2 regions of the Nocardioides pyridinolyticus genome follow, and region 1 is predicted to be linked to the other one. Evidence: predicted binding sites of a transcription regulator. Region 1 holds the regulator's gene; the other holds the start of a gene.
What was found. The regulator HrcA, encoded in region 1, represses chaperone genes, less so after heat shock. The targets are predictions, from matches to a motif close to TTGGCACTCGNNNNNNNCGAGTGCCAA.
Positions count from the first base shown of each region.

Region 2: the regulator HrcA is predicted to act here: its motif matches at 7,144-7,170, upstream of groL (chaperonin GroEL).

Region 1 is NZ_BAAIFY010000016.1:63,203-79,007, reverse strand. It holds gene ACYQ0U_RS14815 (AMP-dependent synthetase/ligase) at 1-1,792, shown strand, start outside; gene ACYQ0U_RS14810 (hypothetical protein) at 1,895-2,560, shown strand; gene ACYQ0U_RS14805 (DNA polymerase Y family protein) at 2,563-4,119, shown strand; gene ACYQ0U_RS14800 (error-prone DNA polymerase) at 4,132-7,560, shown strand; gene ACYQ0U_RS14795 (dioxygenase family protein) at 7,627-8,469, shown strand; gene hemW (radical SAM family heme chaperone HemW) at 8,504-9,730, shown strand; gene ACYQ0U_RS14785 (TM2 domain-containing protein) at 9,759-10,226, shown strand; gene ACYQ0U_RS14780 (DUF3097 domain-containing protein) at 10,235-11,083, opposite strand; gene ACYQ0U_RS14775 (hypothetical protein) at 11,132-11,332, opposite strand; gene ACYQ0U_RS14770 (MBL fold metallo-hydrolase) at 11,351-12,199, opposite strand; gene ACYQ0U_RS14765 (hypothetical protein) at 12,219-12,884, opposite strand; gene hrcA (heat-inducible transcriptional repressor HrcA) at 13,042-14,064, shown strand; gene dnaJ (molecular chaperone DnaJ) at 14,116-15,294, shown strand; gene ACYQ0U_RS14750 (16S rRNA (uracil(1498)-N(3))-methyltransferase) at 15,294-15,805, shown strand, end outside.
Region 2 is NZ_BAAIFY010000007.1:3,217-19,021, reverse strand. It holds gene ACYQ0U_RS08185 (XdhC family protein) at 1-746, opposite strand, end outside; gene ACYQ0U_RS08180 (vWA domain-containing protein) at 739-1,854, opposite strand; gene ACYQ0U_RS08175 (AAA family ATPase) at 1,851-2,723, opposite strand; gene ACYQ0U_RS08170 (DUF3253 domain-containing protein) at 2,785-3,033, shown strand; gene ACYQ0U_RS08165 (nucleotidyltransferase family protein) at 3,020-3,583, opposite strand; gene ACYQ0U_RS08160 (hypothetical protein) at 3,580-4,197, opposite strand; gene ACYQ0U_RS08155 (RNA polymerase sigma factor) at 4,194-4,709, opposite strand; gene ACYQ0U_RS08150 (RidA family protein) at 4,760-5,158, opposite strand; gene groL (chaperonin GroEL) at 5,354-6,979, opposite strand; gene ACYQ0U_RS08140 (ATP-grasp domain-containing protein) at 7,193-8,068, opposite strand; gene ACYQ0U_RS08135 (LacI family DNA-binding transcriptional regulator) at 8,090-9,109, opposite strand; gene ACYQ0U_RS08130 (MoaD/ThiS family protein) at 9,148-9,426, opposite strand; gene thrC (threonine synthase) at 9,445-10,725, opposite strand; SAM riboswitch class I at 10,733-10,850, opposite strand; gene ACYQ0U_RS08120 (S16 family serine protease) at 11,005-11,889, opposite strand; gene ACYQ0U_RS08115 (LON peptidase substrate-binding domain-containing protein) at 11,793-13,325, opposite strand; gene otsB (trehalose-phosphatase) at 13,380-14,219, opposite strand; gene ACYQ0U_RS08105 (LytR C-terminal domain-containing protein) at 14,249-14,746, opposite strand; gene napA (nucleoid-associated protein NapA) at 14,748-15,044, opposite strand; gene ACYQ0U_RS08095 (Gfo/Idh/MocA family protein) at 15,171-15,805, shown strand, end outside.

The DNA.
Region 1 (15,805 bases):
CGACCACCTCGCGCCCAACTTCGCCGTCCAGTTCCTCGACAGAGTCGAGAAGTCTGCGGACCGCGAGGCGTTCCGCTACCCGCGGGGAGAGGCGTGGGAGTCGGTCACCTGGCGGCAGGCCGGAGACCTGGTGGAGAAGCTCGCGGCGGGCCTGCTCTCCCTCGGCATCCAGTCCGAGCAGCGCGTCGGCATCGCGTCCGGCACGCGCTACGAGTGGATCCTCGCCGACCTGGCCGTGATGTGCGCCGCGGGTGCCACCACGACGGTCTACCCGACGACGAACGCCGACGACACGGCGTACATCCTCGGTGACTCCGAGTCCCGGGTCGTGTTCGCCGAGGACGACGAGCAGATCGCGAAGCTCAAGGCGCACCGCAACGAGCTGCCGCACCTGGTCAAGGTCGTCACGTTCGACGGGACGGCGGACGGCGACTGGATCATCGGCCTCGACGACCTCGCCAAGCTCGGCGAGGCCTACCTGGCCGAGCACCCGGGCGTCGTCGAGGAGACCGCGCGATCGATCGCGCCGGACCAGCTCGCCACGCTGATCTACACCTCCGGCACCACCGGCCGCCCCAAGGGCGTGCGGCTGCTGCACCGCGCGTGGGTCTACGAGGGCACCGCGATCCAGGTGCAGGACATCCTGCACGAGGACGACCTCCAGTTCCTGTGGCTGCCGATGGCCCACTCGTTCGGCAAGGTGCTGCTCTCGGCCCAGCTCGCCTGCGGCTTCGCCACCGCGATCGACGGCCGGGTCGAGAAGATCGTCGACAACCTGGGCGTCGTGAAGCCGACGTTCATGGGTGCGGCGCCCCGCATCTTCGAGAAGGCCTACGCCCGCATCATCACCATGCAGGCGGCCGAGGGCGGCGCCAAGGAGAAGATCTTCAAGAAGGCCTTCGAGGTCGGACTCAAGGTCGACGAGCTGACGCTCCAGGGCAAGTCGGTGCCGTTGTCGCTCAAGGTCCAGCACGGCCTGTTCGACAAGCTCGTCTTCAGCAAGGTGCGCGAGCGGTTCGGTGGCCGGGTGCGGTTCTTCATCTCCGGCTCGGCCGCGCTCAACCCGGAGATCGGCGCCTGGTTCCACGCCGCCGGCATCAAGATCCTCGAGGGCTACGGCATGACCGAGAACGCCGCCGGCGCCACGGTCAACCACCCCGACGACTACAAGATGGGCACGGTCGGCCCCGCCCTCCCGGGCAGCGAGGTCAAGATCGGCGAGAACGACGAGGTCATGCTGCGCGGCCCGCACATCATGGCCGGCTACCACAACCTCCCCGAGGAGACCGCGAAGACGCTCACCGAGGACGGCTGGCTGCACACCGGCGACAAGGGCAGCCTGGACGCCGACGGCTTCCTCACGATCACCGGCCGGATCAAGGAGCTCTTCAAGACCTCCGGCGGCAAGTACGTCGCCCCGCCGGCCATCGAGGCGAAGTTCAAGGCGGTCTGCCCCTACGCCAGCCAGTTCCTCGTCTTCGGCAGCGAGCGCAACTTCGTCTCCGCGCTGATCACCCTCGACCCCGACGCGATGGGGGGCTGGGCCGAGGAGAACGGCATGGCCGGCAAGTCCTACACCGAGATCGTGAACTCCGAGCCGGTCAAGAAGATGATCGGGGAGTACGTCGAGCAGATGAACGCCGGCCTGAACCGCTGGGAGACGGTGAAGAAGTGGGAGATCCTCGACCACGACCTCACCATCGAGTCCGGTGAGCTCACCCCGTCGATGAAGGTCAAGCGCAACGTCGTCGAGGAGCGCAACAAGGCCCTCATCGACTCCTTCTACAGCTGAGTCATTCCTGCCGAGTCGGCGCTGTCTCAGCGTGAGACAGCGCCGACTCGGCATTTCCGACCCCGCTGTTGACTCATTCGAACAGGTGTTCGAAGATAGGGCGTGGCCAGCACCCTCGACACCATCGCCGAGCTCCGGGGCAGGATGGCGCGCCTGGAGAACGGCGTGCCGCGGCTGGCGCTGGAGACCCACCCGGCGCTCGCCGGGCTGGTCCAGCTGCGGGCGGGAGGAAGCTACTCCGTCGACAGCGCGAGCCTCGCGCTGACCCTGCTCGCCGGTCCGTCGAGGGCCGGTGGCTGGTGCGGCGTGGTCGGCGTCGACGACTTCGGCGCCGAGGCGGCACACGCCCTCGGGGTCGACCTCGACCGCACCGTGCTGGTGCCCGACCCGGGCGACCAGTGGCTCGAGGTCACTGCGGCGCTGGTCGACGTCGTCACGGTCGTGCTGGTCCACCCGCGCGGGCGCGTGCCGGAGCACGTGGCGGAGAAGCTCGGCGCCCGGCTCCGCAAGCGCTCCGCCGTCCTGGTCTCCCTGGGCGACTGGCCGCGCGCCGAGGTCCGGCTGACCTCGCGCGAGCCCGCCTGGGCCGGCGTCGGCGACGGACACGGCCACCTGCGGTCGCGCCGGGTCATGGTCGAGGCGCACCGCGGGTCGGCGCCGCCGCGACGCGGCGCGCTGTGGTTCCCGGCCGAGGACCAGGCCGTCCGCCGGGTGGAGGCCACGGTGTTCGAGCCGGGCGCACCCGTGGCCGTGGAGGCGGCCAGTTGAGGGTGCTCGCCGTCTGGTGCCCGGACTGGCCCGTGGTCGCGGCGCTGGCCGACGAGGGGCTGCCCACCCACCTGCCGGCAGCGGTGTTCAGCGCCAACATCGTGCAGGCCTGCAACGGGGCGGCCCGCACCGCCGGCGTACGCCGGGGCATGCGGCGCCGCGACGCGCAGTCGCGCTGCCCCGAGATCAAGGTGTACGCCGCCAGACCGGACCGCGACGCCCACGCGTTCGAGCCGGTGCTGGCTGCCGTCGAGGAGATCCGACCGGGCGTCATGTCGCTGCGCCCCGGCCTGCTGGCCGTGCGCGCGCCGGGCCGGTTCCACGGCGGCGAGCCGGCCGGGGCGGCGATCCTCGCCGAGCGGCTGGTCGCGCTGGGCGTGTGGGACTGCCGGTTCGGCGCCGCCGACGAGCTGTTCACCGCCGAGCAGGCCGCGCGCCGCGCCGAGCCCCAGGACTGCCGCGTGGTCGGGCCGGGGGAGTCGGTGCCGTTCCTGCGCGCGCTGCCGGTCGAGGCCATCGAGGACTCCCGGGACGGCAGAGACGCGGTCAGCCTGATGAAGCGGCTCGGCCTGCGCACCCTGGGCGACCTCGGCGACCTGTCCGCGACCGACGTGCGCGACCGGTTCGGCGCCCAGGTCGCGTGGGTGCACCGGGTGGTCGGCGGCGCCGGCGCGGTGCCGCTCGCCGCGCGCACCCCGCCGCCCGACCTCGCCTGCCACGTCGACTTCGAGCCGCCGCTGGACTCCGCCGAGACGATCGTGTTCAGCGCCCGGCAGACCGCGGACCGGTTCGTCGCGGGGCTGGCCCGGCAGCGGCTGGTCTGCACCGAGGTGCTGGTCGAGGCGCGCTGCGAAGGCGAGTCCGAGCCGGCGTCCGCGCGGGTCTGGCTGCACCCGCGCTGGTTCACCGCCGCCGACCTGGTCGACCGCCTGCACTGGCAGCTCCAGGGCGCCATGAACGGGCTGAGACGGGCCGGTGACGTGCGCGCGCCGGTCGACCGGGTGCGGCTCGAGCCGCTCACCGTCGTCCCCGAGGCCGTGCACGCCGACGGCCTGTGGGGCGGCACCGACGAGCGGGTCGAGCGCGGCATCGCCCGGGTGCAGGGGATGCTCGGCCACGAGGCCGTCGTGCGGCCGGTCCTCCAGGGTGGCCGCAGCCCCGCCGACCGGCAGGCGCTGGTGCCGTGGGGCGAGCGCCCGACCGGGCTCCGGCCCCGTGCCGATCAGGGAGGCCCGCCGTGGCCGGGCAGCATCCCGCCGCCCGCGCCGGCCCGGGTGCTGGCCAGCCCGTGGGCGGCCGAGGTGCTCGGCACCGGTGGCCGCACGGTCGACGTCGACGACCGCGGAGGCGTGACCTGCCCGCCCGAGCGGTTCCGCCCCGGACCGTCGGACCCGTTGCAGCCGGTCGCCGCCTGGGCCGGCCCGTGGCCGGTCGAGGAGCTGTGGTGGGAGTCGACCCCACGCCGGGTCGCGCGCTTCCAGGTGGTCGGTGTCGACGGCAGCGCCTGGCTGCTGACCTGGGATTCCGGGGTCTGGTTCACGGAAGCGGCCTATGACTAGCAGGGCCGACTAGTGGGCTGGTCGAACCCCGCCATCTCCTGGGGCGAGCTGGAGAAGCGGCTCTCCGGGCGGATGGTCACGCCCCAGGACCCCGAGGCGCCGATCTCGCAGCGCAAGCGCAAGAACCGGTTGGTCGACGTCGAGCGGCCGGCCGGCCCGGTCGTGCCGTACGCCGAGCTGCACGCGCACTCGAACTTCAGCTTCCTCGACGGCGCCAGCGGCCCCGACCACCTGGTGCTCGAGGCGCTGCGGCTCGGGCTGCACGCGCTGGCGATCACCGACCACGACGGCTTCTACGGCGCTCCGCTGTTCGCGGAGACCGCGCAGCTGCACGGCGGGCTGAAGACGATCTACGGCGCCGAGCTCTCCCTCGGGCTCACCAAGCCCCAGAACGGCGTCGCCGACCCCGAGGGCAACCACCTGCTCGTGCTCGCGCGCGGCGTCGAGGGCTACCACCGGCTCGCGGGCGCGATCACCGACGCCCAGCTGCGCGGCGACGAGAAGGGCAAGCCGGTCTACGACCTCGCCGAGCTCGCCGAGCGCGCGGGTGGGCCTCGGGACGGGCACTGGCTGGTGCTCACCGGCTGCCGCAAGGGCATGGTGCGCCAGGCGCTGGACTCTGCTGGACCTAGGGGAGGCCCGTCGTACGCCGCCGAGGAGCTCGACCGGCTGACCGCGCTGTTCGGGCACGAGCACGTCGCGGTCGAGCTGATCGACCACGGCTTCCCGGGCGACTCGGCGCGCAACGACCGGCTGGCCCGGCTGGCCGTCGACCACGGGCTGCCCTACGTCGCGACCAACAACGTCCACTACGCCCGGCCCGAGCAGCACCGCGTGGCCGGCGCGATGGCCGCCGTCCGGGCGCGGCGCAGCCTGGCCGAGATGGACGGCTGGCTGCCGGCGTCCGGGATGGCCAGCCTGCGGTCGGGGGAGGAGATGGCGCGGCGCTTCGCCCGCTACCCGGGCGCGGTGGAGCGCAGCGTCGAGATCGCCGACGCGATCGCCTTCGACCTCCAGAAGGCGTCGCCGCGGCTGCCGAAGTTCGTGCCGGACGGGTGGACCCCGTCGGGCTGGCTGCGCGAGCTCACCGAGCGCGGCTTCGCCGAGCGGTACGCCCACGAGCCGCACGCCCGCGAGGCCCGCGAGCGTGTCGAGCACGAGCTGCGGATCATCGCCGAGAAGGACTTCGACGGCTACTTCGTGATCGTCCACGACATCGTGGAGTTCGCGCGCGAGAACGGGATCCTCTGCCAGGGGAGGGGATCCGCGGCCAGCTCGGCGGTCTGCTACGCGCTCGGCATCACCGCGATCGACCCGGTCTTCTACCGGCTGCCGTTCGAGCGGTTCATCTCCCAGCATCGCGAGGAGGAGCCCGACATCGACGTCGACTTCGACTCCGACCGGCGCGAGGAGGTGATCCAGTGGGTCTACCGCAGATACGGCCGGCACAACGCCGCCCAGGTCGCGAACGTCGTCGGCTACCGGCCCAAGATGGCGGTCCGCGACGCCGCGAAGGCGCTCGGCCACTCGCCCGGCCAGCAGGACGCCTGGTCCAAGCAGATCACCTCCTGGACCGAGGTGGCCGTGCGCGAGGGTGGCGACCACGACGTCCCCGGCTCGGTGGTGGCACTGGCCAATGACCTCCTCGGTGCCCCGCGCCACCTCGGCATCCACTCCGGCGGGATGGTGCTCACCGAGCGGCCGATCGGCGAGGTGGTGCCGATCGAGCGGGCGCGGATGGACGACCGCACCGTGCTCCAGTGGGACAAGGACGCCTGCGAGTTCATGGGGCTGGTGAAGTTCGACCTGCTCGGGCTCGGCATGCTCAGCGCGCTCGACCACATGATGGCGATCGTGCGTGAGCACCTCGGGGAGTCGTGGACGCTCGCCTCGATGCCCAAGGAGGAGTCCGCGGTCTACGACATGCTCTGCCGCGCCGACTCCGTGGGCGTCTTCCAGGTCGAGAGCCGGGCCCAGATCGGCACCCTGCCGCGGCTCCAGCCGCGCGAGTTCTACGACCTCGCGATCGAGATCGCGCTGATCCGGCCCGGCCCGATCCAGGGCGGCGCGGTCCATCCCTACGTACGCCGGGCGACCGGCCGTGACCCCGTCGAGTACGCGCACCCGCTGCTGATCCCGGTGCTCGAGCGGACCCGCGGCGTACCCCTCTTCCAGGAGCAGCTGATGGACATGGCGCGCGTCCTCGGCGACTGCAACCGCGACGAGGCCGACCTGCTGCGCCGGGCGATGGGCTCCAAGCGCGGCATCGAGCGGATCGAGTCGGTCAAGGAGAAGCTGATGTCGGGCATGGCGGCCAAGGGCCTCGCCGGCGAGCGCGCGGACGCGATCTACCTGCAGATCCTGTCGTTCGCGAACTTCGGCTTCGCCGAGAGCCACGCGCTGTCGTTCGCCAAGCTCGTCTACGCGAGCTCATGGTGCAAGCTGCACTACCCGGGCGCGTTCCTCGCCGCGCTGCTGCGCGCGCAGCCGATGGGCTTCTACTCGCCGCAGTCGCTGGTGCACGACGCGCGGCGCCACGACGTCGAGGTGCTGCGCCCCGACCTCCTGCACTCGCGCGCGACCGCCGACCTCGAGCTCATCGGCTCGCCCGGCCCGACGGGGCTGGACGCGTGCCTCCGCGACGGTGAGCGCACGGAGTGGGTGCCCGGCACGCCCGACCCGACGCCGGAGCACCGGCGCGACACGGCGTACGCCGTCCGGCTCGGCCTGGACTCCGTGCGCGGCATCAGCACCGGGGTGGCGCAGCGGATCGTCGCGGCACGGGAGGAGCGGCCGTTCGCCGACCAGGCCGACCTGTCCCGGCGGGCCGGGCTCGACGCGCGGCAGCTGGAGGCACTGGCCACCGCGGGCGCCTTCGACGCTGTGTTCCCCTCTGGAACGCTCTCGCGGCGGCAGGCGCTGTGGAACGCCGGCTGGACCGAGACCGACGAGCACCTCGAGGGCATCCGGGTCGCCGGGCCGGCGCCGACGCTGCCGGACATGGACGACGTCGAGATCACCATGGCCGACATGTGGGCCACCGGCATCACCCCGGCCGGGCACCCGTTCGAGCACCTGCGCGGCCAGCTCACGGCGGCGGGCATCAGGTCGGTCGCGGACTGCAACACGTGCGAGCCCAACCGCCGCGTGCACGTCGCCGGGCTGGTCACGCACCGGCAGCGCCCGGGCACCGCCGGCGGCGTCACCTTCCTCAACCTCGAGGACGAGACCGGGATGCTCAACGTGGTCTGCACGGTCGGGGTGTGGCGGCGCCATCGCCACGTCGCCAACAGCGCGGCCGGCATGGTGGTGCGCGGGATCCTGGAGCGCGAGGACGGCGTCACCAACCTGGTCGCCGATCGGCTCTCCGCGATCGAGACCGTGCACCCCGAGGCCGGCCAGGCGCTGCGCGCGCGGCACCGCTCACGAGACTTCCACTGACGCTGCACCGACATCGCCCAGGGAGCACACAGGGAGCGCACAGCCGGGTCGGGTCTCCTTGCGGGCATGGAAGAACGCGACGAGCACGACCTCGGCCTGTCCCACGACCTCCCGAAGATCCTCGGCCGGCGCGGCCTGCTGGGCCTCTTCGGCGCCGCCGGCATCGCGACCGTCGCGGTGGCCTGCGCCACCGACGACACCGCGACGGTCTCCTCCCGGACCCGGCCGCCGTCCGGTGACGGCGGTGCCCCGATGGGCGGCGACTCCTCGGTCGAGGTGGCGGCCGGCGAGATCCCGGAGGAGACCGCGGGCCCCTACCCGGGCGACGGCTCGAACGGCGTCAACGTGCTCACCGAGTCCGGCGTCGTACGCAGCGACCTGACGACGTCGTTCGGCGACGCCACCGGTGTCGCCGACGGCGTCCCGGTCACGATCAGGCTGAAGGTCTACGACCTCGACGGCGACGACGTCACCGCGCTGTCCGGCGCCGCGGTCTACCTGTGGCACTGCGACCGCGAGGGCCGCTACTCGATGTACGACGAGGAGATCGCCGACGAGAACTACCTGCGCGGCGTCCAGGAGACCGACGCCGAGGGCCGCGTGGAGTTCACCTCGGTCTTCCCGGCCTGCTACGACGGCCGCTGGCCGCACATGCACTTCGAGGTCTACGAGTCGCTCGACTCCGCCACGTCGTACACGAACAAGCTGCGCACCTCCCAGCTCGCCCTCCCCGAGGACGTCTGCGCCGAGGTGTACGCCACCGAGGGCTACGAGGCCTCCGTCGACAACCTGTCCCGCGTCGGCCTGGACTCCGACATGGTCTTCGCCGACGGTCACTCCCTCCAGCTCGCGAAGGTCACCGGCTCGGTCGACGACGGCTACACGATCTCCCTCGCGATCCCTGTCTGACTCGGCGTCGGGGCACGGGTGGGAGGATGGGTCAGTGCCTTCCGCCCTCCCGACCGGTGACGCAGTGCCCGAGGACGGGTCGCTGCCGGAGTCGGCGCTGGCCGGGCTGGGGGAGCGGCCGTTCGGGTTCTACGTGCACGTGCCGTTCTGCACGGTGCGCTGCGGCTACTGCGACTTCAACACCTACACCGCCGACGAGCTCGGGCCGGGGGCGAGCCGGGCGACGTACGCCGAGACCGCGATCGACGAGGTACGCCGGGCGCGCCGGGTGCTCGGTGACGCGGACGTCCCGGTCAGCACGGTGTTCCTGGGCGGCGGCACCCCGACCCTGCTGAGCCCCTCCGACCTCGGCGGCATCCTGCGGGCGATCGACGACGAGTTCGGGCTCGCGCCGGACGCTGAGGTGACGACCGAGTCGAACCCCGACAGCGTCGACCTCGCGGCGCTGGAGTCGCTGCGGGCGCAGGGGTTCAACCGGATCAGCTTCGGCATGCAGTCGGCCGTGCCGCACGTCCTCGCGGTGCTCGACCGCACCCACGACCCGCGCCGGGTGCCGGCGGTGGTCGAGTGGGCGCGGGCCGCCGGCTTCGACCGGGCCGGGGGCGGAAGCATCAGCCTCGACCTCATCTACGGCACGCCGGGGGAGTCGCTCGCCGACTGGGAGACCACCGTCGACGCGGCGCTCGCGTGCGCCCCCGACCACGTGTCGGCGTACTCCCTCATCGTCGAGGAGGGGACCGCGCTGGCCCGGCGGGTCCGGCGCGGCGAGCTGCCGATGCCCGACGAGGACGACCTCGCCGACAAGTACGTCCTCGTCGACGACCGGCTCGGCGCCGCCGGTCTGGAGTGGTACGAGGTCTCCAACTGGGCCAAGGACGAGGCCAGTCGCTGCCGCCACAACCTCCGCTACTGGACCGGCGGCGACTGGTGGGGCGTCGGCCCCGGCGCGCACAGCCACGTCGGCGGCGTGCGGTGGTGGAACGTCAAGCACCCGGCGGCGTACGCCGAGCGGCTCGCTGCCGGCCGGAGCCCGGCCCACGCCCGGGAGGTCCTCGACGACGAGAGCCGCCGCGTGGAGCAGGTCCTGCTGGAGCTGCGGCTGCGCGAGGGGCTGCCGACCGACGCCCTCGACGCCGAGGGGCTGGCCGCCGTGCCCGGTCTGGTCGAACGCGGCCTCCTCGCCCCGGCGGGCGGCCGGCTGGTGCCGACGCGGACCGGCCGGCTGCTGGCCGACGCCATCGTCCGCGACCTGCTGCCGTAGGACACCCGACGGGCCTAGGGTGAGCGCCATGACCCAAGGCCCCGAGGAACCCCTCGACCCGAACCAGCAGCAGCCCGGCCAGCCCGACGGCCAGCCCGACGGCCAGTCCGGTGACCAGTCCGGTGGCCAGTCCGGTGGCCAGTCCGCGCCGCCGCCGCCCTACCAGGAGGCCGCCCCGCCGCCGTACGGCCAGCCGATCCCGCCGCAGTACCCGCAGGCCGGCTACGGGTACAACCCCGCCGCGCCCTACGGCGTGCACCCGGTGACCGGGCTCCCGTACTCCGACAAGAGCAAGCTCGTCGCGGGCCTGCTGCAGATCCTCATCCCGCTCGGCATCGGCCGCTTCTACATCGGCGACACGAAGACCGGCGTGTGGCAGCTCGTCGTCACGATCCTCACCTGCGGCATCGGCGCGCTGTGGCCGTTCATCGACGGCATCATCATCCTCGCGACCGACAGCACGGACGCCCAGGGACGTCCGCTGCGCGCCAGCTAGGCCCTCGGCTAGCTGGTCACGAAGTCGATCAGCTCCTCGACCCGGCCCAGCAGGGCAGGGTCGAGGTCGTGGTAGCTGGAGACCCTGCCGAGGATGTGCTGCCACGCCCGGGCGGTGTCGGCCTGGTCGCGGTGGGGCCAGCCGAGCTGCTGGCAGACGCCCTTCTTCCACTCGATCGAGCGGGGCACGTCCGGCCAGCGCTCGAGCCCGAGGCGCTCGGGCTTCACCGCGGCCCAGATGTCGATGAACGGGTGGCCGACGATCAGCACGTGCTGACCGACCGGGGACGCGGCGATGCCCTGGGCGATCCGGCTCTCCTTCGAGCCCTTGACCAGGTGGTCGACGAGTACGCCGACCTTGCGGTCGGGCCCCGGACGGAAGTCGCGCAGGTGGTCGGCGAGGTCGTCGACGCCGCCGAGGTACTCGACCACGACGCCCTCGATGCGCAGGTCGTCGCCCCACACCTTCTCGACGAGCTCGGCGTCGTGGCGGCCCTCGACGAAGATCCGGCTGGCGCGGGCGACGCGCGCCTTCGCGTCGTGGACGGCGACCGAGCCGGACGCGGTGCGGGTCGGCCTCGCGGGCGCCGTCGCCCGCACCGGCGCGGTGAGGATGACGGGCCGGCCGTCGAGCAGGAACCCGGGGCCGAGCGTGAAGGTGCGGCGCCGGTTGCGCCGGTCCTCGAGCGTGACGGTGTGCAGGTCGCGATCGACCGCGACGATCTCGCCGCACCAGTCGGTGGTGACCTCCTCGACGACGGCGCCGATCTCGGCCGGTGCCTCGACGGCGCGGCCGCGCTTCGGGGCGCGCCAGTCGGTCGAGAGGACGTCGGTGCCGTAGCGGTCGCGGGAGGTCATCCCACGACGGTAGGCGCGACCACCGACGGCGCCCGGGAGGGCACGCCGTCAGTCGGCGCTGTCGTCCTCGTCACGCTCGTCGTCACGCTCGTCGGGCGTCTTGCCGCCCTGCATGTCGAGCTCCTCGGGCGACTTGGCCTCGTCCTCGTCCAGCGGCTGGGCCAGCGGGTTGTCCTCGGTGGGCCGGAGGTCCTCGGGGAGGGCCTCGTCGCTGATCCCGGTGGCCGGCTCGTCGGTGTTCTCGCTCATGGCGGGGACGTACCCCGCTCAGATCAGCGGCAACCGCCGCTGGCTCCGCGGCAGCTGCTCGTAGCCGCGGGGGACCGCCTCGCCCAGCCGCTCCCGCGGCCACGGCCAGTCGGCGGCGTCGAGGGCCTGGTCGAGCGGCACGCCGCGGCCGGCCAGGTCACGGATGGTCTCGGCGATGATCCCGATCTCGTTGCGCTGCTGCTCCACGAACTCCCGGTCCACCGGTGCGCCGTGACCCGGCACCACCACGGACGCGGGCGTCGTCAGCCCGAGCACCACGTCGAGCGTGAGCGGCCAGTCCATCGGCCACGAGTCCTCGCCGAACCACGGCGTCGCCGACTCCTCGACCAGGTCGCCGGCGAGCAGCACGTCCGCGTCGGGCACCCGGACCACCAGGTCGCCGCCGGTGTGTCCGCGCCCCGGGTGCACCAGCTCGACCATCCGGTCGCCGGCGTCGAGCACGAGCGCGCTGGAGAAGGTGCGGTCCGGGCCGACGACGTCGGTCGTGACCACGTCGGCCGTGTGCGGGTCGGCCGGCTCGGCGGCGTACCGCTCCTTGATCCGGTCCGCGCCGTCGGCCAGCTCGGTCGCGGCGGTCTCGTGGGCGACGATCGGGATCTCGCCGTACGCCGCGCGGAAGATGCCGTTGCCGAAGGTGTGGTCGAAGTGCCAGTGGGTGTTGACGATCCCGGTCACCGGTCCGGCGCCGAGCCGGCGCACGTCCTCGACCACCTCGCCGGCGGCCCGCGCGGACCCGTGCGTGTCGACCACGAGCACGCCGTCGGCGCCGCCGATCAGCGAGACGTTGACGTCGAACCACTCGTAGCGCGCGACCCAGACCCGGTCGGCGACCTCGGTGAATGCCACCGGCCCAGCGTAGAGAGCCTCAGCAGATCCCGGCATGCAGGCAGTGCCGCAGCAGGTCGCCGAGCTCCTCGAGGCTGCCGGCGACCCGCGGGAACTCGATCACGTGCCAGTGGGCGCCCTGGACGTCCACCCACTGCACCTCGACGCTCGCCGGAGTGAGGTCGACCAGCCGAACCCCGAGCAGCTCGGCCGGCCGGGTCCGCGTGCCGGTGGAGACGGCCTGGCGCAGCTCCTCCTGGTGGCAGTCGTTGGCGTGCTCCGTGGAGCGCTGGAGGTGACCGCGGTTGAGGTCGTGCTCGAGGCTGCGGAACTCCAGCAGCGGCACCCGGTGCTGGCGCGACGCCCGCTCGAGCAGCACGAAGTTCAGGTCGAGCGAGACCACGTGGCGTACGTCCTGGCAGCAGTCGCAGTCCTCGACGGCCACCCGTTCGAGCCGGCCGGCGAGCGTGAGCATGTCGGCGCGCTCAGCCCCGCCACGGGGGCCGAGTCCGCTGGTCAGGGTGAGGAGCGCGCTGCGGCGCGCCTCGGCGGCGCGCGCGACGGGGGAGCCCGGACGGCACAGGAACGTCGGCGTACCGCGGCGGTCGGTGAGACCGGTGTCGTCCTCGACGAGCTGCTCGCCGTCGATGACGAGGCTGACCTCGGAGGGGCAGGCCAGGATGCTCCGGGCGACGGCGGCGAGCATGGGACCTCCTGTGACTAGTTAGGCAAGCCTAACCTTATCCGGATTCGTCTCGGCGTCAACGGTCGTGCCGGGAGGTGGTCGCCGCGTGGGGCTAGTACCCTTGGCACTCCCGACATTCGAGTGCCAACATCCGGGTGAGACGCAGAGGAGGACGGGCATGCAGGAGGAGCGCCGGCTCGCCGTCCTCCGCGCGATCGTCGAGGACTACGTGACCACCGAGGAGCCCGTCGGCTCCAAGGCCCTCGTCGAGCGGCACGGCCTGGGGGTCTCCCCGGCCACGGTCCGCAACGACATGGCGGCGCTCGAGGACGAGGGCTACATCACCCAGCCCCACACCAGCGCCGGCCGGGTGCCGACCGACAAGGGCTACCGGCTCTTCGTCGACCGCCTCACGACCGTCAAGCCGATGAGCGCGGCCGAGAAGCGCGCGATCGCCACGATCCTCGACGGGGCCGTCGACCTCGACGACGTCGTGAACCGCTCGGTGCGGCTGCTCTCGCAGCTGACCCGCCAGGTCGCGGTCGTGCAGTACCCGACGCTGTCGCGCTCGACGGTGCGCCACGTCGAGCTGGTCGCGCTCGCGCCGAGCCGGCTGCTCGTGGTGCTGATCCTCAGCACCGGCCGGGTCGAGCAGCGCCTGGTCGAGCTCCCCGTCGCGCTGGACGAGGAGGCGCTCGGCGAGCTCCGCACGCGCGTCCTGCGAGCCGTCGTCGGCGAGGTGATCGCCGAGGCGGTCACCCGGCTGCGCGACCTGCTCCCGGCCGAGGCCGAGGGGTCCGACGCGGTGCTCGCCGCCGTCGTCGACGCCCTCACCGAGGCGATGTCCGACCACCGCTCCGACGAGCGGATCGCCGTCGGAGGGGCGGCGAACCTCGCCCGGTACGGCGACCACTTCGACTCCGCCGTACGCCCCCTGCTCGAGGCGCTGGAGGAGCACGTCGTGCTGCTCAAGCTGCTCGGCGAGGCGCACGCCGGCGAGGTGCTGACGGTGCGGATCGGCCACGAGGGCCCCTACCAGGAGCTCGCCGCGACCAGCGTCGTGGCCGCGGGCTACGGCCCCGGCGACGAGGCGTTCGCCCGGCTCGGCATCGTCGGGCCGACCCGCATGGACTACCCGGGCTCGATGGCCGCGGTGCGCGCGGTGGCGCGCTACGTCTCGCGGATCCTCGACGAGGCCTGAGCCCCCTTCCCGCACACCACGATCGATCCCCGAACAACCAAGGAAACCCAGTTGAGCCAGGACCTGTACGAGCTGCTCGGTGTCGACCGCGACGCGGACGGCGACGCGATCAAGAAGGCCTACCGGCGGCTCGCGCGGCAGTATCACCCGGACGTCAACCCCGACCCCGAGGCCCAGGAGAGGTTCAAGGAGGTCTCGCTGGCCTACGAGGTGCTCTCCGACCCGAACAAGCGGGCGGCGTACGACCGCGGCGGTGACCCGTTCGGCGGCATGGGCGGTGCCGGCTTCGGCCAGGGCGCCGGCTTCTCGTTCACCGACATCATGGACGCCTTCTTCGGCGGCGGTGCGGCCGGCGGCGGCGGGCGGGGCCCGCGACCGCGCGAGCGCCGCGGCCAGGACGCGCTGATCCGACTCGAGGTCACGCTGGCCGAGGCGGCGTTCGGCGTGACCCGCGAGCTCAAGGTGGACACCGCCGTGCTGTGCAGCACCTGCCACGGCGAGGGCGCCGCGCCGGGCACGCATCCGGTGCCGTGCGAGACCTGCCGCGGCGCGGGCGAGGTGGCCCACGTCCAGCGCTCGTTCCTCGGCGAGATCCGCACGCTGCGCCCGTGCGCGGCCTGCCGCGGCTTCGGCACGATCATCCCGGAGCCCTGCCGCGAGTGCTCGGGCGACGGCCGGGTCCGCTCGCGCCGCACGCTGACCGTGAAGATCCCCGCCGGCGTCGACAACGGCACCCGCGTCCAGCTGACCGGCGAGGGCGAGGTCGGTCCCGGCGGCGGGCCGGCCGGTGACCTGTACGTCGAGATGCACGTCGCCCCGCACCCGACCTTCACCCGCCACGGCAACGACCTGCACTGCACGGTCACGCTGCCGATGGCCGCGGCCGCGCTGGGCACCACGCTGACCCTGCCGACCCTCGAGGCCGACGTCGTCGACGACGAGCCGAGCGAGACGGCGCCGGAGGGCAGCTTCGAGCTCGAGGTGCGCCCCGGCACGCAGTCGGGCTCGGAGCAGGTGCTCAAGGGGCGCGGCGTCCCCGGCCTGCGTGGCGGTCGCGGCGACCTGGTCGTCACGGTCGTGGTCGAGACGCCGACGCGGCTCGACGCGCGCCAGGAGGAGCTGCTGCGCGAGCTCGCCACGATCCGCGGCGAGGAGGCGCCCTCGGGGCAGGTCCGCCCCGGCTCGAAGTCCGTGTTCGGCCGGCTCCGCGACGCGTTCAACCCGCACTGATGTCCCTGCCCGTCCACCTCGTGCCGGCCCTCGACGGGGTCGCGACCGGTGACGAGGTCACGGTCGAGGGCGACGAGGCCCACCACGCGGTGGCGGTACGCCGGCTGCGCGTGGGCGAGCAGGTCGTGCTGACCGACGGCGCCGGCGTGTCGGTGCGCGGCGTGGTCTCCTCGACCGGCAAGCGGGTCTTCGCGGTGGTCGCCGAGGAGGTCGTCACGACCGCGGCTCCGACGCCGGAGGTCGTCGTGGTCCAGGCGATCCCGAAGGGCGACCGCGGCGAGCTGGCCGTCGAGGTGCTGACCGAGGTCGGTGCCGCCCGGATCGTGCCGTGGGCCGCGGCGCGCAGCGTCGCGGTCTGGAAGGGCGAGCGGGCCGCGAAGTCCCTGGCCCGTTGGCGGTCCACGGCCCGTGAGGCCGCCAAGCAGGCCCGCCGGTCGTGGTTCCCCGAGGTCGACGAGATGGTCTCCACCGCCGAGGTGGAGGCGCTGGTCGCGGGTGCCGACCTGGCCGT
Region 2 (15,805 bases), on a different contig from region 1:
ACGACCTCGTCGGCGTGGGGGAACCGGCTGTTCGTCGCGAACACCGGCCGGGCGTCGCAGACGGTCACGTGGTAGCCGAGGAAGCTGCCGACCTTCGCGACCGCGGCCGCGAAGTCGATGGCGCCGAAGACCAGCATCCGCGGCTTCGGCGCGAACGCCCAGACGAACACCCGCATGCCCTCGCCGCGGCGCTCGCCGTCGGGGCCGTAGGTGAGCGTGGCGTTCGAGCCGTGCGCCAGCAGGCCCAGCGCGTCGTCGTGGACGGCGTCGTCGGCGCGCGCCGAGCCGAGCGAGCCGGCGGCGGGCTCGTCGGGGCGCACGATCAGGCGCCGGCCCAGCCAGGCCGGGTCGGGGTGCTCGACCACGGTCGCCAGCGCGACCGGGCGGCCGGCCTCGATGTCCGCGGCGACCTCGCCGAGCTCGGGGAAGGTCTCGCGGTTCACCTTCTCGACGTACACGTCGAGGATGCCGCCGCAGGTCAGCCCGACCGCGAAGGCGTCGTCGTCGGAGACGCCGTAGCGCTCCAGCACCGGCGTGCCGGACTGCACGACGGACTCTCCGAGGTCGTAGACCGCGCCCTCGACGCAACCGCCCGACACCGACCCCACGGCCGTGCCGTCGGGGCCGACCAGCATCGAGGCGCCGGGCGGGCGCGGGGCGGAGCGGAAGGTCGCGACCACGGTGCCGACACCGACGGTCTCGCCGGCCCGCCACCAGCTCAGCAGCTCGGGCAGCACGTCACGCACGGGAGACCACCTCCGTCAGCTCGGCGAACGTCGCGAGCGAGTGCCCGGCGACGAAATCGTCGCAGTACGGCAGCGCGACCACCACCCCCTGCTGGACCGGCTCGTAGCCGGTCTTGCCACGGTGCGGGTTGACCCACACGACCCGGTGGGCGAGGCGCTGGAGCCGCTCCATCTGCTCGCCGAGCAGCGCCGGGTCGCCGCGCTCCCAGCCGTCGCTGAACACGACCACGACCGCCCCCCGCGCCATGCCGCGCTGGCCCCAGCGGTCGAGGAAGAAGCGCAGCGTCTCCCCGAGGCGGGTGCCGCCCGACCAGTCCGGCACGGTCTCGCCGGCGGCCACGATCGCCCGCTCGGGCTCGCGCAGCCGCATGGCGCGGGTGATGTGGGTGACCCGGGTGCCGACCGTGAACGTCTCGACCGTCGGGGTGACCTGGGTGAACCGGTGCGCGAGGCGCAGCAGCGCGTCGGCGTACCCGCTCATCGAGCCGGACACGTCGACCAGCAGCACCACCCGACGTGGCCGGCGGCCACGGCGGCGCCAGGCGATGTCGGCGGGCTCCCCCATCCGGCGCAGCGAGTCGCGCAGCGTGCGGGAGGCGTCGACCTGGCCGCGATGCCAGCGCTGGTGGCGGGCGGTACGCCGCAGCGGCGGTCGCGGGCGCAGGGTGGCGAACATGCCGGCGAGCCGGTGCTTCTCGGCGTTCGACAGCGCGGCGACGTCGCGGTGCCGCAGCACCTCGGTGTCGCTCGCGCGGGCGTGGACGAGCTCCTCGTCGGCTTCGTCCGCCTCGCCGGCGCCCTCGGCGTCAGGCAGCCCGGAGTAGCTGGGCGCGACCGGCGGCTGCGCGGGCCGCGGGCGGGGCAGGCCGTCGGGGGAGCCGAAGTAGGCGTGGAAGACCTGGTCGTAGCGCTCGAGGTCGTCGGGGCCGGCGCAGAGCGTGGCCCGGCCGGCGAGGTAGGTCGCCCGCTGGTCGTCCATGCCGAGGACCGCCGTCGCCGCGAGGTAGCCCTGCGTGCGGTCGTGGGTGACGGGGACGCCGGCCGAGCGCAGCGCCCGGGTGAAGCCGAGGAGCACCTCGTCGGGCTGGCGGATGATGGCTCCGGTCATGGCCGCAGCATCTGGTCCAGGGCGTGGCGGACGCGGTCGGAGTCCTCGCGGTACTTCACGAGCGCTCCGAGCGTCGCCGACGCCGCGGCGAGGTCGAGGTCGGCGGTGCCGAGGTACTGCAGCGCACGCGCCCAGTCGAGGGTCTCCGCGACGCCGGGCGGCTTCTGGAGGTCGTCCCGGCCGCGCAGGCCCTGCACGAGCTCGACGACCTGGCGGCGCAGCTGCTCGGACACCTCGGGTGCCCGGCTGCGCAGGATCTCGACCTCGCGCTCGAGACCGGGGTGGTCGATCCAGTGGTAGAGGCAGCGCCGCTTGAGCGCGTCGTGCAGCTCACGGGTGCGGTTGGAGGTCAGCACGACGATCGGCGGGGTGCTGGCACGCACGGTGCCGAGCTCGGGGATCGACACCTGGTAGGTCGACAGCACCTCGAGCAGGAACGCCTCGAACTCGTCGTCGGCCCGGTCGACCTCGTCGACCAGCAGCACCGCGGGGCTCTGCTGGAGCGCCTGGAGCACGGGACGCGCGAGCAGGAAGCGGGCGTCGTACAGGCTCTTCTCGGCCTCCTCCACGTCGGCGCCGCCCGCGGCCTCCAGGGCGCGGAGGTGGAGGATCTGGCGGGGGAAGTCCCAGTCGTAGAGCGCCTGGGTGGCGTCGATGCCCTCGTAGCACTGGAGCCGGATCAGCGGCAGGTCGAGCGTCTCGGCGATCGCCTCCGCGAGCGCGGTCTTGCCCGTGCCGGGCTCACCCTCGAGCAGCAGGGGGCGCTGCATCCGCAGCGCCAGGAACGTCACCGTGGCGAGCGCGTCGTCGGCGAGGTAGCCGGTCCCGCCGAGGCGAGCGGCCACGGCTGCGGGGGACTCGAGGGTCATGTGTCAAGGCTACGTCCCCGCCCGTTGGTCCGGGGTTGGCCCACCGCGACAGACTGGACCAGTGAGCGCTGTCGACGCCCGCCTGGAGCAGGCGATCCGCGACCTGCTGACCCGGCGCCGGCCCGGTGCGACGATCTGCCCGTCCGACGCCGCCCGGGCCGTCGAGCCCGACGACTGGCGGCCGCTGATGGACGCCGCCCGCGCGGCCGCGCAGCGGCTCGTGGACGCCGACGAGGTCGAGGTGACCCAGGGCGGCGAGGTCGTGGACCTCGCCTCGGCGAAGGGGCCGGTGCGGATCAGGCGTCGCTGAGGGAGTCGCCGCGCCGGTCGACGTCCCGCCCGGTGGCCAGGTCGCCGCACTCGACCAGCTCGACGTCGTGCGTGGCGAGGTAGCCGCGGGCCCCGCGGTCGCCCGCGGACTCCCCTGCGACACCGGCCCAGTGGTCCCGGCCGAGCAGGACCGGGTGGCCGGGCTCCCCGCCGTACGCCGCCCGGCGGAGCGTGCCGGCGCTCGCTCCCGCGCGCAGGACCCGGGCGACGACCGCCGCGGAGACGTCGGGGAGGTCGACCAGGCTGACGAGGGCGGCGTCGGCGTCCGTGCCCGCGAGCGCCCTCAGCCCGGCCCGCAGCGACGCGGACATGCCGTCGGCCCAGTCGGCCGCGACGACCGCGGTCGCGCCGGTCCCCTCGAGCAGCGGCAGCGCCTCCTCGGCCCGGGCGCCGAGCACGACGGTCACCTGGGCGCACCCGCCCTCGGCGAGCGTGCGGACGGTGCCGACCAGCCAGCCGTCCACCAGCGCCTTCGGGCGTCCCATCCGGCGGCCCGCGCCTGCGGCGAGCACGAGGCCGTCGACGGTCACTCGAAGCCCTGGGCGTACAGCGCCGCGAGGTCCTCCGACCACGGCGCGCTGAACCCGCACACCGTGACGACGCCGTCGGTCGCGGACACCAGGTAGCGGCCGCCCTCCTCGAAGTCGACCGCGCCGACGAGCTCCTGCATCGCGGCCTCGGGCGCCTGCACCCGGACCAGGTCGGTGGGGTCGCCGGCGTACCACTTGCTGACGGCGAGGGTGACGACGCCGTCGGCGACCGTGGTGACGGTGCCGTCGACCGCGACCTCCTGCCGGGAGAGCAGCTCGGCGTTCGGGACCATGCACCTGGCGGCGTACGCCTCGGGGCCGGGCGCGGTGAGCTCGGTGACGGTCTGGTGGTCGGCGGCGGGCGGGGGCGCGGGCTGGTCCTCGCCGTGGGCGAGGACCGCGAAGAGGCCGACGCCCGCGATGATCAGCACCGCCGCGGCCGCCACCAGCCAGGTGAGCGGGCTGCGGTCGCGCGTGCCGGTCTCGCGGTTCTCGGTGGTGAGCTCGGTGCTCATGACGTCCTCCAGGAGTCGGGCCACCCGGTGGGGGTCGGCCGGCGGGAGGGAGGAGGCAGGGTCGGCGGCCCGCAGGCGGTCGTGCAGCTCGTCGGTCATGACCTTCTCCCCTCTCTCGACTCCTCATGTCCGGCAACGGCCCTACTCTTGCGCAGCCGGTCGGACAACTTCCTCTTCGCGCGGGTGAGCCGCGTGCTCGCGGCGTTCGGCGAGATGGCGAGGACGACCGCGATCTCGGCCGGCGTCAGCTGCTCCCACGCCCACAGGCGGAGCAGCTCGGAATCCTCGGGGCGCAGCGCCGCGAGGGCCTCCTCGAGCGCGGGGTCGTCGGGCGGCTCCACGTCCGGCGGCTGGGCCATGATCCGGGCCGCGACCCGCTCCTGCCGCCGCGCGGAGCGCTCGGCGTTGCGCAGGCAGTTGCGCGCCACGGCGTACACCCACGGCAGCGGCTCGTCCGGCAGCTCGGTCGCCCGGCGCCAGCAGATCAGCAGGGTCTCGGCCAGGACGTCCTCGGCGGTCTCGGGGTCGGTCCGGCGCGCGAGGAATCGGCGCACCGGCTCGATCAGGGTCGGCGCGACCCGCTCGAAGCGGTCCCGTCGGCTCTCGTCCACGCTGAACACGGTGTCACAAGTGGCCAATCGGGCCCGGTTCTATGCCGGTTCTATCCAGGGCGCACCGCGATCGCCTCGACCTCGACGAGCTGGTCGGGGTAGCCCAGCAGGGCGACGCCGAGCAGAGTGCTCGGTGCGTCGTGGTCACCGAAGGCCGCGCGCACCACCTGCCAGGCGGTCACCAGGTCGCCCCGATCCGTGCCGGCGACGTACACCGTGCTCTTGGCGACGTCGGCCAGGGTGCACCCCGCAGCCTCCAGCGCGACGACGAGGTTGTCCATCACGCGCTGCGCCTGGGCGGCGTAGTCGCCCTTCGCCACGACCTCCCCGGCGTCGTCGAGCGGACACGCCCCGGCGGTGAACACCAGGCTCCCCTGCTCGGCCAGGGCGGCGTACGCGTACGGCACGTCGTCGGACAGGGCTCCGGCTCGGATCAGCTCGACTGGCACGGGCCTGATCCTGCCTGCCCGGGGGTGGCCGTGCCGACCGGTTTTCCCGGGGGTAGTCCCTGACGGTCGAGGGGTCCATACGGCGTGTCGACCCCTCGAACGTCAGGGACTACCCCGATCGGGACGGGTCGGGACGACGAACGGCCCCCGTCCCGGAAGACGAGGGCCGCTCGCGTGAAACAGCTCGGGCTGGACTCAGAAGTCCATGCCGCCCATGCCGCCGGACGGGTCGCCCATGGGGGCGGCCTTCTCCGGCTTGTCGGCCACGACGGCCTCGGTGGTGAGGAAGAGCGCCGCGATCGAGGCGGCGTTCTGCAGCGCACTGCGGGTCACCTTGGCGGGGTCGATGATGCCGGCGGCGATCATGTCGACGTACTCGCCGGTGGCCGCGTTGAGGCCGTGACCGGCCTCCAGGTTGCGCACCTTCTCCGACACGACGCCGCCCTCGAGACCGGCGTTGATCGCGATCTGCTTCAGCGGGGCCTCGGCCGCGATGCGCACGATGTTCGCGCCGGTGGCCTCGTCACCCGTGAGGTCGATCTTGTCGAACGCCGTCGCCGACGCCTGCACCAGGGCGACGCCACCGCCGGCGACGATGCCCTCCTCGACGGCCGCCTTCGCGTTGCGAACGGCGTCCTCGATGCGGTGCTTGCGCTCCTTGAGCTCGACCTCGGTGGCCGCGCCGACCTTGATGACGGCCACGCCGCCGGCCAGCTTGGCGAGGCGCTCCTGGAGCTTCTCGCGGTCGTAGTCGGAGTCCGACTTCTCGATCTCGGCACGGATCTGGTTCACGCGGCCGGCGATCTGGTCCGCGTCGCCCGCACCCTCGACGATGGTGGTCTCGTCCTTGGTGATGACGACCTTGCGGGCCTGGCCGAGCAGCTCGATGCCGGTGGTCTCGAGCTTGAGGCCCACCTCCTCGGAGATGACCTGGCCGCCGGTCAGGATCGCGATGTCCTGCAGCATGGCCTTGCGGCGGTCACCGAAGCCCGGGGCCTTGACGGCGACGGACTTGAAGGTGCCACGGATCTTGTTCACGACCAGCGTGGACAGGGCCTCGCCGTCGACGTCCTCGGCGAGGATCAGCAGCGGCTTGCCGGACTGCATGACCTTCTCGAGCAGCGGCAGCAGGTCCTTGACGTTCGAGACCTTCTGGTTCGCGATGAGGATGTACGGGTCCTCGAGGACCGTCTCCATGCGCTCCGGGTCGGTGACGAAGTACGCCGAGATGTAGCCCTTGTCGAAGCGCATGCCCTCGGTGAGCTCGAGGTCGAGCCCGAAGGTGTTCGACTCCTCGACGGTGATGACACCTTCCTTGCCGACCTTGTCCATCGCCTCGGCGATGATCTCGCCGACGGTGGTGTCGGCGGCGGAGATCGAGGCCGTGGCCGCGATCTGCTCCTTGGTCTCGATGTCGATCGCCATGCTGGAGAGCTGCTCCGACACGGCCTCGACGGCCGCCTCGATGCCGCGCTTCAGGCCCATCGGGTTCGCGCCGGCCGCGACGTTGCGCAGGCCCTCGCGGACCATGGCCTGGGCGAGGACCGTGGCCGTCGTGGTGCCGTCACCAGCGACGTCGTCGGTCTTCTTGGCGACCTCCTTGACGAGCTCGGCACCGATCTTCTCGTACGGGTCCTCGAGCTCGATCTCCTTGGCGATGGAGACACCATCGTTGGTAATCGTGGGGGCGCCCCACTTCTTCTCGAGCACGACGTTGCGGCCCTTGGGGCCGAGGGTGACCTTGACGGCGTCGGCGAGCGTGTTCATGCCACGCTCGAGGCCGCGCCGGGCCTCCTCGTTGAAAGCAATCAGCTTGGGCATAACTCCTGCGATTCCTCACGCTTAGAGTTCGTGGAACCGGCTCGGTGGGTTGCCCGCGACGGACGGCCCTGCTGACCCGGCGAACCCTTTCTCGCCGGCGCGAAGGACCTCAACTGGCACCGATCCGGATTGTCACTCTCCCGAGGAGAGTGCCAGCGTCATGTTTAGCACTCGACCATGGCGAGTGCAAGAAGAAGGGCGATCCGCCCGCGCTCACCAGGTCTTCGGGTACGCCCGCGCGGCGACCGCCTCGGCGAACGGCAGCGCGTTGAGCGGCAGCACGTCGAGGTAGAGGCCGGGCTCGGTGAGCTCGACCTCGCTCACCACCAGGCGGTCCTGGTAGCGCATCATGTCGACCCGGCCGTAGACGATCTCCTCGCCCAGCAGGTCCACGACGGCGGCGATGGCCTGGGCCGCCAGGGTGGCCGCCTGCTCGCCGAGCTCGACCGAGCGCGAGGTGCCGCCGTACTGGTCGTGCACGCGGATGTCGTTGACGCTCGGGTGCTTGACGACCTGGCTGACCGGGCGGCCACCGATGACGAAGACGGAGATCTCGCCCTCGGTGTGGATCGACTCCAGCAGCGGCTGGACCACCCACGGGCCCTCGTGGCCCTCCTGCGGCAGCCAGACCCGGCCGTCGCTGACGACCTCGAGCCCCCGGCCACCGGCGCCCACGCGCGGCTTCACGACGGCCAGGCCGAAGTCGTCGGCGGCCGCGCGCACCTCGAAGATCGTGTCGGCCGCGACCGTGGGGACGACCGGCAGGCCGGTGTCCTGGAGCTCGATGAGGTAGCGCTTGTCGGTGTTCCAGCGGAACACCGAGGCGCCGTTGAGCAGGGTCGGCCCGACGCCGGACGCCCACCCGAGGAACTCACCCAGTCGGCCGTCGTAGTCCCAGGCCGACCGGACCGCCACGACCTCGGCCGTGCCCCAGTCGACCGCCAGGTCGTCCCAGACCACCCACCGGCTCGCCAGACCGTGCGCGGCCAGGGCCGCGTCGAGCGCGCCGTGACCCGGCTCGCCGTCGGGCCACTCGCGACTGGTCGCGAGCAGGACGAGCGGCACCTGTGCCTCGCCACGCTGCTCCATGCCCAAATGCTAAGGCGTGCTTCAGCTGCTGTCGCGCACGACCAGACGGGTGGTCAACATCCGGCCGGGATGGTCGGTGTCCGGATCGGCCATCGTCTCGAGCAGCAGGGCCACCATCTCGCGCCCCATCTCCTCCGGGGACTGGTGCACGGTGGTCAGCGGCGGATGGGCGGAACGCGCGATCGGCGCGTCCTCGAAGCCGACGACCGCGACGTCGTCCGGCACCCGGCGACCGGCCTCGCGGAGCGCCTGGAGCGCACCCACGGCCATCAGGTCGTTGGCGCAGAACACTGCGTCGAGCGCGGGCTCGCGCCCGAGCAGCGCCCGCATCGCCGACTCACCGCTCTCCTGGCCGAAGTCGCCGTGCTCGACGAGCCGCTCGTCGACGGTCCGGTCCGCGGCGGCCAGCGCGGCGGCGTACCCCTGGAGACGCGAGCTGCCGGCGACCATGTCGGAGGGGCCGGCGATGGTGGCGATGCGCTGCCGGCCACGCTCGAGGAGGTGGGCGACCGCGAGGCCGGCGCCCTGCACGTTGTCGACGTCGACGAACCCGCTCGCGACGTCGACGCCGGCGCGGCCCCCGACCACCACGGGGAGGCCGTGCGAGCGGATCCGCTCGGGCAGCTGGTCGTCGTCGTGCAGCGAGAGGAGCAGCACGCCGTCGACGTGCTGCCGCGTGAGGTAGTCGTCGAGGGCGCCGCGCCGCCGGGAGGCCTGGGCGAAGATCAGCACGAGCTGGCGGTCGACCTCGGCGAGCGCGGCGCCGATGCCGCGGATGACGCCGGCGAAGAACGGCTCGCCGAACACCCGCTCCTCGGACTCGGCGATCACCAGCGCGACCGTGTCGGTGCGCCGCTTCACCAGAGCGCGGGCGGCTGGGTTGGGTACGTAGCCGAGCTCGGCGACGGCGTCCTCGACGGCCTGCCGGGAGCGCGCGGAGACCCTCGCGCCGCCGTTGATGACGCGCGAGGCGGTGCCCCGCCCGACCCCGGCGCGAGCGGCGACCTGCTCGAGGGTCGGCCGGCTGGGCGGGGGTCTCATGGCGTCAGTATGCCGACGCGCGGCGCGAGCAGGGGGCGTCAGCAGCCGCCGGCGACCGCCGGGATGACCGAGACCTGGGTGCCGTCGGGGGTGGGCGTCGCCAGGTTGTCGAGGAACCGCACGTCGTCGTTCCCGACGTAGACGTTGACGAACCGGCGCAGCTCGCCCGACTCGTCGAGGATCCGGCCCTTGATGCCGCTGTAGTTGCCGTCGAGGTCGTCGAGGACCTCGGCCAGCGTCGCGCCCGCGGCGCTGACCTCGGACTCGCCGCCGGTGTAGGTGCGGAGGATGGTGGGGATCCGGACGGAGACGGACATCAGTTCCCTTTCGACAGGTCAGGCGAGGCCGGTGGCGGCGAAGGCGGCGTACGTCGGCGCGATGGTCGCGGCCGGTGCGACCGAGCCCGAGACCGCGTCGAGCGTCTTCAGGCCGTGGCCGGTGTTGATGATGACGGTCTCGAGGGAGGTGTCGAGCTGGCCGGTCTCGACGAGCTTCCTCAGCACCGCGACGGTCGTGCCGCCGGCGGTCTCGGTGAAGATGCCCTCGGTGCGGGCCAGCAGCACGATGCCCTCGCGGACCTGGTCGTCGGTGACGTCCTCGACGGCGCCACCGGTCTCCCGGCAGATGTCGAGCACGTAGATGCCGTCGGCGGGGTTGCCGATGGCCAGGCTCTTGGCGATGGTGTCCGGCTTGACCGGGCGGATCGCGTCCACCCCGGCCTTGTAGGCGACCGACACCGGCGAGCAGCCCTCGGCCTGCGCACCGAACACCCGGTACGGCTTGTCCTCGACCAGGCCGAGCTTGATCAGCTCCTGGAAGGCCTTGTGGACCTTGGTCAGCTGGGAGCCGCTCGCGACCGGGATCACGATCTGGTCCGGCAGCCGCCAGCCGAGCTGCTCGGCGATCTCGTAGCCGAGCGTCTTGGAGCCCTCGGCGTAGAACGGGCGGACGTTGACGTTCACGAACGCCCAGCCGTCCTCCTCGCCCGCGATCTCGGAGGCGAGCTTGTTGACGTCGTCGTAGTTGCCCTCGACGGCGACCAGCGAGTCGGTGAAGACCGCGCTGTTGACCTGCTTGGGCTGCTCGAGGTTGCTCGGGATGAACACCACGGTCTTGATGCCGGCGCGGGCGCCAGCGGCGGCGACGGCGTTCGCGAGATTGCCGGTCGACGGGCAGGCGAACACCTTGGCACCGAGCTCGCGGGCCGCGCTCAGGGCGCAGGCGACGACGCGGTCCTTGAAGGAGTTGGTGGGGTTGGTGGAGTCGTCCTTGACCCACAGGCTCGCGATGCCGAGCTCGGCGGCGAGGTTGTCGGCGCGGAGCAGGCGGGTGAAGCCCGGCTCGGTGTTGGGGCTCGACTCGATGTCGGACGGCACCGGCAGGAGCGCCTTGTAGCGCCAGATGTTGGCCGGGCCGGCCTCGATCTGCTCGCGGGTGACGGTGCCGAAGTCGTAGGCGATCTCCAGCGGGCCGAAGCACTCCGGACACGCGTAGTGCGGCCCGAGCTCGACCAGGTGGCCGCACTCGCGACACGACAGGTTGGTGGCATTGCCGAAGGCGCCCTCACGCAGGGTCGCGCCAGACGTGGTGCTGTGCTCGATGACAGGTGCGCTCACGGAGTCCTCCTCATCTTTCCGGCGCGACCTTCGCGGCGGACGGATTTGGCACCGAGCCCGCACTGGTGTGTGCGGCGGTTGCCGGGACTTCTCAGGGCCGTTCCCTCAGTCCCTCTGGATGAGCAGGTGCAACAGTACGCGGGCCGTCTCAGCATGCGCACATCGGTTCCGCATGCTGGACGGCCCGCGTCTCGAAATCCGTCGCGTCGGCGTACCCACGGACGATCCGGTCGCTCCCGAGCGCGGTCGACGACAGTTTCGTCCGTGGGTACGCCACCGTCACGCCGCCACAGTCACAGCCTCCGGCTGGGCGAGCGCTCCGCGGACGACGTCGAGGACGTCGGACACGACGCGCACCGTGACGTTCTCGAGGACGTCGGCCGGGACGTCGTCGAGGTCCGGCTCGTTGCGCTGGGGCACGAACACCTCGGTCAGGCCGGCCCGCTGCGCGGCGAGCAGCTTCTGCTTGAGCCCGCCGATCGGCAGCACCCGGCCGTTGAGCGTGACCTCACCGGTCATGCCCACCTCCGAGCGCACCGGCCGGCCGGTCGCGAGCGAGGTCAGCGCGGTCACCATCGTGATGCCGGCCGACGGCCCGTCCTTGGGTACGGCGCCCGCCGGCACGTGCAGGTGCACGGCCCGGTCGAGGACGGCCGGGTCCACGCCGAGCGCCGCCGCGTGCGAGCGGACGAAGGACAGCGCGATCTGGGCGGACTCCTTCATCACGTCGCCGAGCTGGCCGGTCACGGTCAGCCCCGCGGGCCCGGCGGACACCGACGCCTCGATGAACAGCACGTCGCCGCCGAGGCCGGTGACCGCCAGGCCGGTCGCGACACCCGGGACCGCCGTGCGCTCGGCCGACTCCGGGGTGAACCGCGGCCGCCCGATCAGGTCCTTGAGGTCCGCGACGTCCACGTCGACCCGGTCGGCACCCGTCGCGAGACGGGTCGCGGCCTTGCGCAGCACCTTGGCCAGCAGCCGCTCCATCTGGCGGACGCCGGCCTCGCGGGTGTAGTTGGCCGCCAGCTCACGCAGCGCCGCGTCGGTGACCGTCACCTCGTCGGCGGTCAGCGCGGCCCGCTCCAGCTGCCGGGGCAGCAGGAAGTCGCGGGCGATGGCGACCTTCTCGTCCTCGGGGTAGCCGTCGAGCGTGACCAGCTCCATCCGGTCCAGCAGCGCCGACGGGATCTGCTCGACGACGTTGGCGGTCGCGATGAACACGACGTCGGACAGGTCCAGGTCGAGCTCGAGGTAGTGGTCGCGGAACGTGTGGTTCTGCGCCGGGTCGAGCACCTCCAGCAGCGTGCGGCCGGGTCGCCCCGGTAGTCGGCGCCGACCTTGTCGACCTCGTCGAGCAGCACGACCGGGTTCATCGAGCCGGCCTCCTTCACGGCCCGGACGATGCGGCCGGGCAGCGCGCCGACGTACGTCCGGCGGTGACCGCGGATCTCGGCCTCGTCACGCACGCCACCGAGGGCGACGCGGACGAACTTCCGGCCGAGGGCGCGGGCGACGGACTCGCCGAGCGACGTCTTGCCGACGCCCGGAGGGCCGGCCATCAGGATCACCGCACCGGAGCCCCGGCCGCCGATCACCTGCAGGTTGCGCTCGGCGCGGCGCGCGCGGACGGCGAGGTACTCGACGATCCGCTCCTTGACCTCGTCGAGGCCGTGGTGGTCGGCGTCGAGCACGGCGCGGGCCGCGGCGATGTCGGTCGAGTCCTCGGTCGTGACGCTCCACGGCAGCTCGAGGACGGTGTCGAGCCACGTGCGGATCCACGCCGCCTCGGGGTTCTGCTCGCTGGAGCGCTCGAGCTTGTCGACCTCCTTGAGCGCGGCGGTGCGCACGTGCTCGGGCAGGTCGGCGGCCTCGACGCGGGAGCGGTAGTCCTCCGCGCCCTCGGGCTCGCCCTCGCCGAGCTCCTTGCGGATCGCGGCGAGCTGCTGGCGCAGCAGGTACTCGCGCTGCTGCTTCTCCATGCCCTCGCGCACGTCCTCGCCGATCTTGTCGGTGAGCTCGGCCTCCGCGACGTAGTCGCGGGTCCAGGCGATGAGCTTCTCCAGGCGCGACTCGACGTCGGGGTCCTCGAGTAGCTCGCGCTTGCGGTCGGTGGAGAGGTACGGCGCGTAGCCGGCCGCGTCCGCGATCGCGGACGGGTCGCTCATCTGGTGCACGGTGTCGATGACCTGCCAGGCCTCGCGGCGCTGGAGCACCGCGACGACGAGCCGCTTGTACTCCTCCGCGAGCTCGCGGGCGTGGTCGGTGACGTGGTCGCCGACAGGGTTCTCCACCGGGTCGACCTCGACCCAGAGCGCGGCGCCGGGACCGGACACGCCGCTGCCGATGCGGGCACGGTGACCGGCCTTGAGGACCGCGGCGGGGCTGCCGCCAGAGAATCGGCCCACGCGGTCGATGGTCGCCACGACGCCGTACGACGCGTAGCGGTCCTCGAGCCGCGGGGCCACCAGGACCTGGGAGTCACTGCCGGCACGGGCCGCGTCGATCGCGGCGCGCGCGGCGTCGTCGAGCTCCAGCGGCACGACCATGCCGGGGAGCACGACCAGGTCCGAGACGAAGAGAACGGGGAGCTTCAGGGACATGCCCGCTGAACGCCCGACCTCGGAGCGGTGTTCCGGAGACACCCTCCTGTTCGCTCAGGACGAACGCGCGTCCTCCGTGAGCCGCCGCAGCAGCTCCAGCACCCCCTCGGGGCCGTGCACGACCACGTCGGCCCGCTCGACCAGCGCGCTCACCTCGTCCGACGCCGAGCAGACCAGCAGCGTCGGCAGGCCGTCCTTGGCCAGCGTCGCGACGGCCTCGAAGGCCTCGACGTCACCGAGGTCGTCACCGGCGAACACGAACGCGCCGGCGCCGACCTCCTCGACGAGCGCCTCGACCGCCTTGCCCTTGTCCATGCCGGACGCCCGCACCTCGATCACCCGGCGGCCCGGCTCGAGGACGAGGTGGTTGCGGTCCGCGAGCTCGCGCAGCGCCGGCAGCAGCCGGGCGTACGCCGCGTCCGGGTCGGCCATCCGGCGGGTATGGACGGCGTGGGCGAGGCCCTTGTCCTCCACCCAGGCGTCGGCGGCGTCGGCGTCGCGGAGGGTGCGCGGCAGGTCCCGGAGGAACCGAGACAGGCCCTGCGGCGGCCGCGGCGAGATGATCCGCCGGCGGGTGGAGCTCCACCGCTCGTTGCCGTACTGCCCGAAGAGGTAGAGCTCCTTGCCGTGGTCGCCGATCGTGTTGCCGACCTCCTCGAGCCCGCCCAGGTCGAGCGCCTGGCGGGCCGGCCGGCCGGTGATCACGGCGACGGCGGCGACCACCTCGGCCAGGTCGACGAGCACGTCGGCAGCCTCGGGGTGGATGTGGGCCCGCTCGGGGTCGTCCACGATCGGCGCGAGCGTGCCGTCGAAGTCGAGCCCGACGACGGCGCGGCCGGCGGCCCGCACCAGCGCGGCGTACTTCTGCTCCCCCTCGGGCGAGGTGAACTCCATGAGGTCCACCCTGTCACCCGCGGATGAATTCAGCCCAACGGACCCGTGAGGATCAGCGTCAGCCGGTCGCGGCGCATCGGATCGACGGCGAGCGCGCTGCGCTTGATGCCGAGGTCGAGGGCCAGCTGCTTGCCGGCGGCCTTCAGCTTCGGCGGGTAGTAGACGGTGGTCGCCGGGATGGTGCCGTACCAGTTGTCGGTGCCGACGACCTGCCAGCCCATGCCGGTGACCTTCGCACCGACGCTGCCGGCCAGGCCGGTGACGCCGGAGTTGTTGTAGACCTCGACGTACACCTTGCCGCGCTTGACGGCCGGCGGCTCGGGCTTCGGCTTCTTCGTCGGGGAGTACGACGGCGAGGGCGACTCGCTCGGCTCGCTCTCCTGGCCGGAGACCGTGGTGACCTCGCGCTCGGTCGGCTCGCCGCCGCGGGTGGCGACGTAGGCGATCGCGGCCATGGCCACGGCGATCACGGTGAGCATGACCACGGGGGACGGCATCACCACGCCGCGCTGGTTGCGGACGCGCATGTCAGATCTCGAAGCCGAGACGGCGCGCCGACCGCTGGCGCTGGCGGGCGGAGCGCAACCGGCGGAGCCGGCGGACGAGCAGCGGGTCGGCCTCGAGGGCCTCCGGCCGGTCGATCAGCGCGTTGAGGACCTGGTAGTAGCGCGTCGACGACATGTCGAACTTCTCGCGGACCGCGGTCTCCTTCGCGCCGGCGTACTTCCACCACTGGCGTTCGAAGTCGAGGATCTCGCGGTCGCGCTCGCTCAGCACCGGGGTGGCGTCGGCGGCCTCGCTACCGAGAGCGTTCGCGGCGTCCATGGAGTCCTCCCCGTTCCGAGCTGGTCATGTCCGACAGTGCGGGTCAGCGTCCACTGTAGGTGACGAACCACAACGATGTCATTCGCCTCGCGGGCGCGTCGCCCGGCGCGCCCGTAGGGTCGGGCCATGACGACCCGGTGGGGCATCCTCGCGACCGGCAAGATCGCGCACACGTTCGCCCGCGACCTGGCGGTGGCACCGGGCGCGGAGCTGGTGGCCGTCGGCTCCCGGCGGCTGGCCAGCGCCGAGGCGTTCGCCGCCGAGCACGGCGGCACGCCGTACGGCTCCTACGACGAGCTGGTGGCCGACCCGGCCGTCGACGTCGTCTACATCGCGACCCCGCACGCCCTCCACCTGGCGAACGCCCGCCTCTGCTTCGAGGCCGGCAAGCACGTGCTCTGCGAGAAGCCGCTCACGCTCGACACCACCGAGGCCGAGGAGATGGTGCGGCTGGCCGGCAAGCACGACCGCTTCCTCATGGAGGCGATGTGGACCGCCTGCCAGCCCGGGATCCTGGCCCTCCGCGAGCGCCTGCGCTCCGGCGAGCTCGGCACCCCGCGGCACCTGCACGCCGAGCTCGGGTTCCGGGTGGACGCGCCCCCGGAGGACCGGATGCTCAACCCGGAGCTCGGTGCGTCGGCCCTCCTCGACATGGGCGTCTACCCGCTGACCTTCGCCCACCTGATGCTCGGGGAGGCGCGCGACCTCCGGGCGACCGCCGAGCTCTCCACGAGCGGCATCGACCTGGACGTCGCGATCGT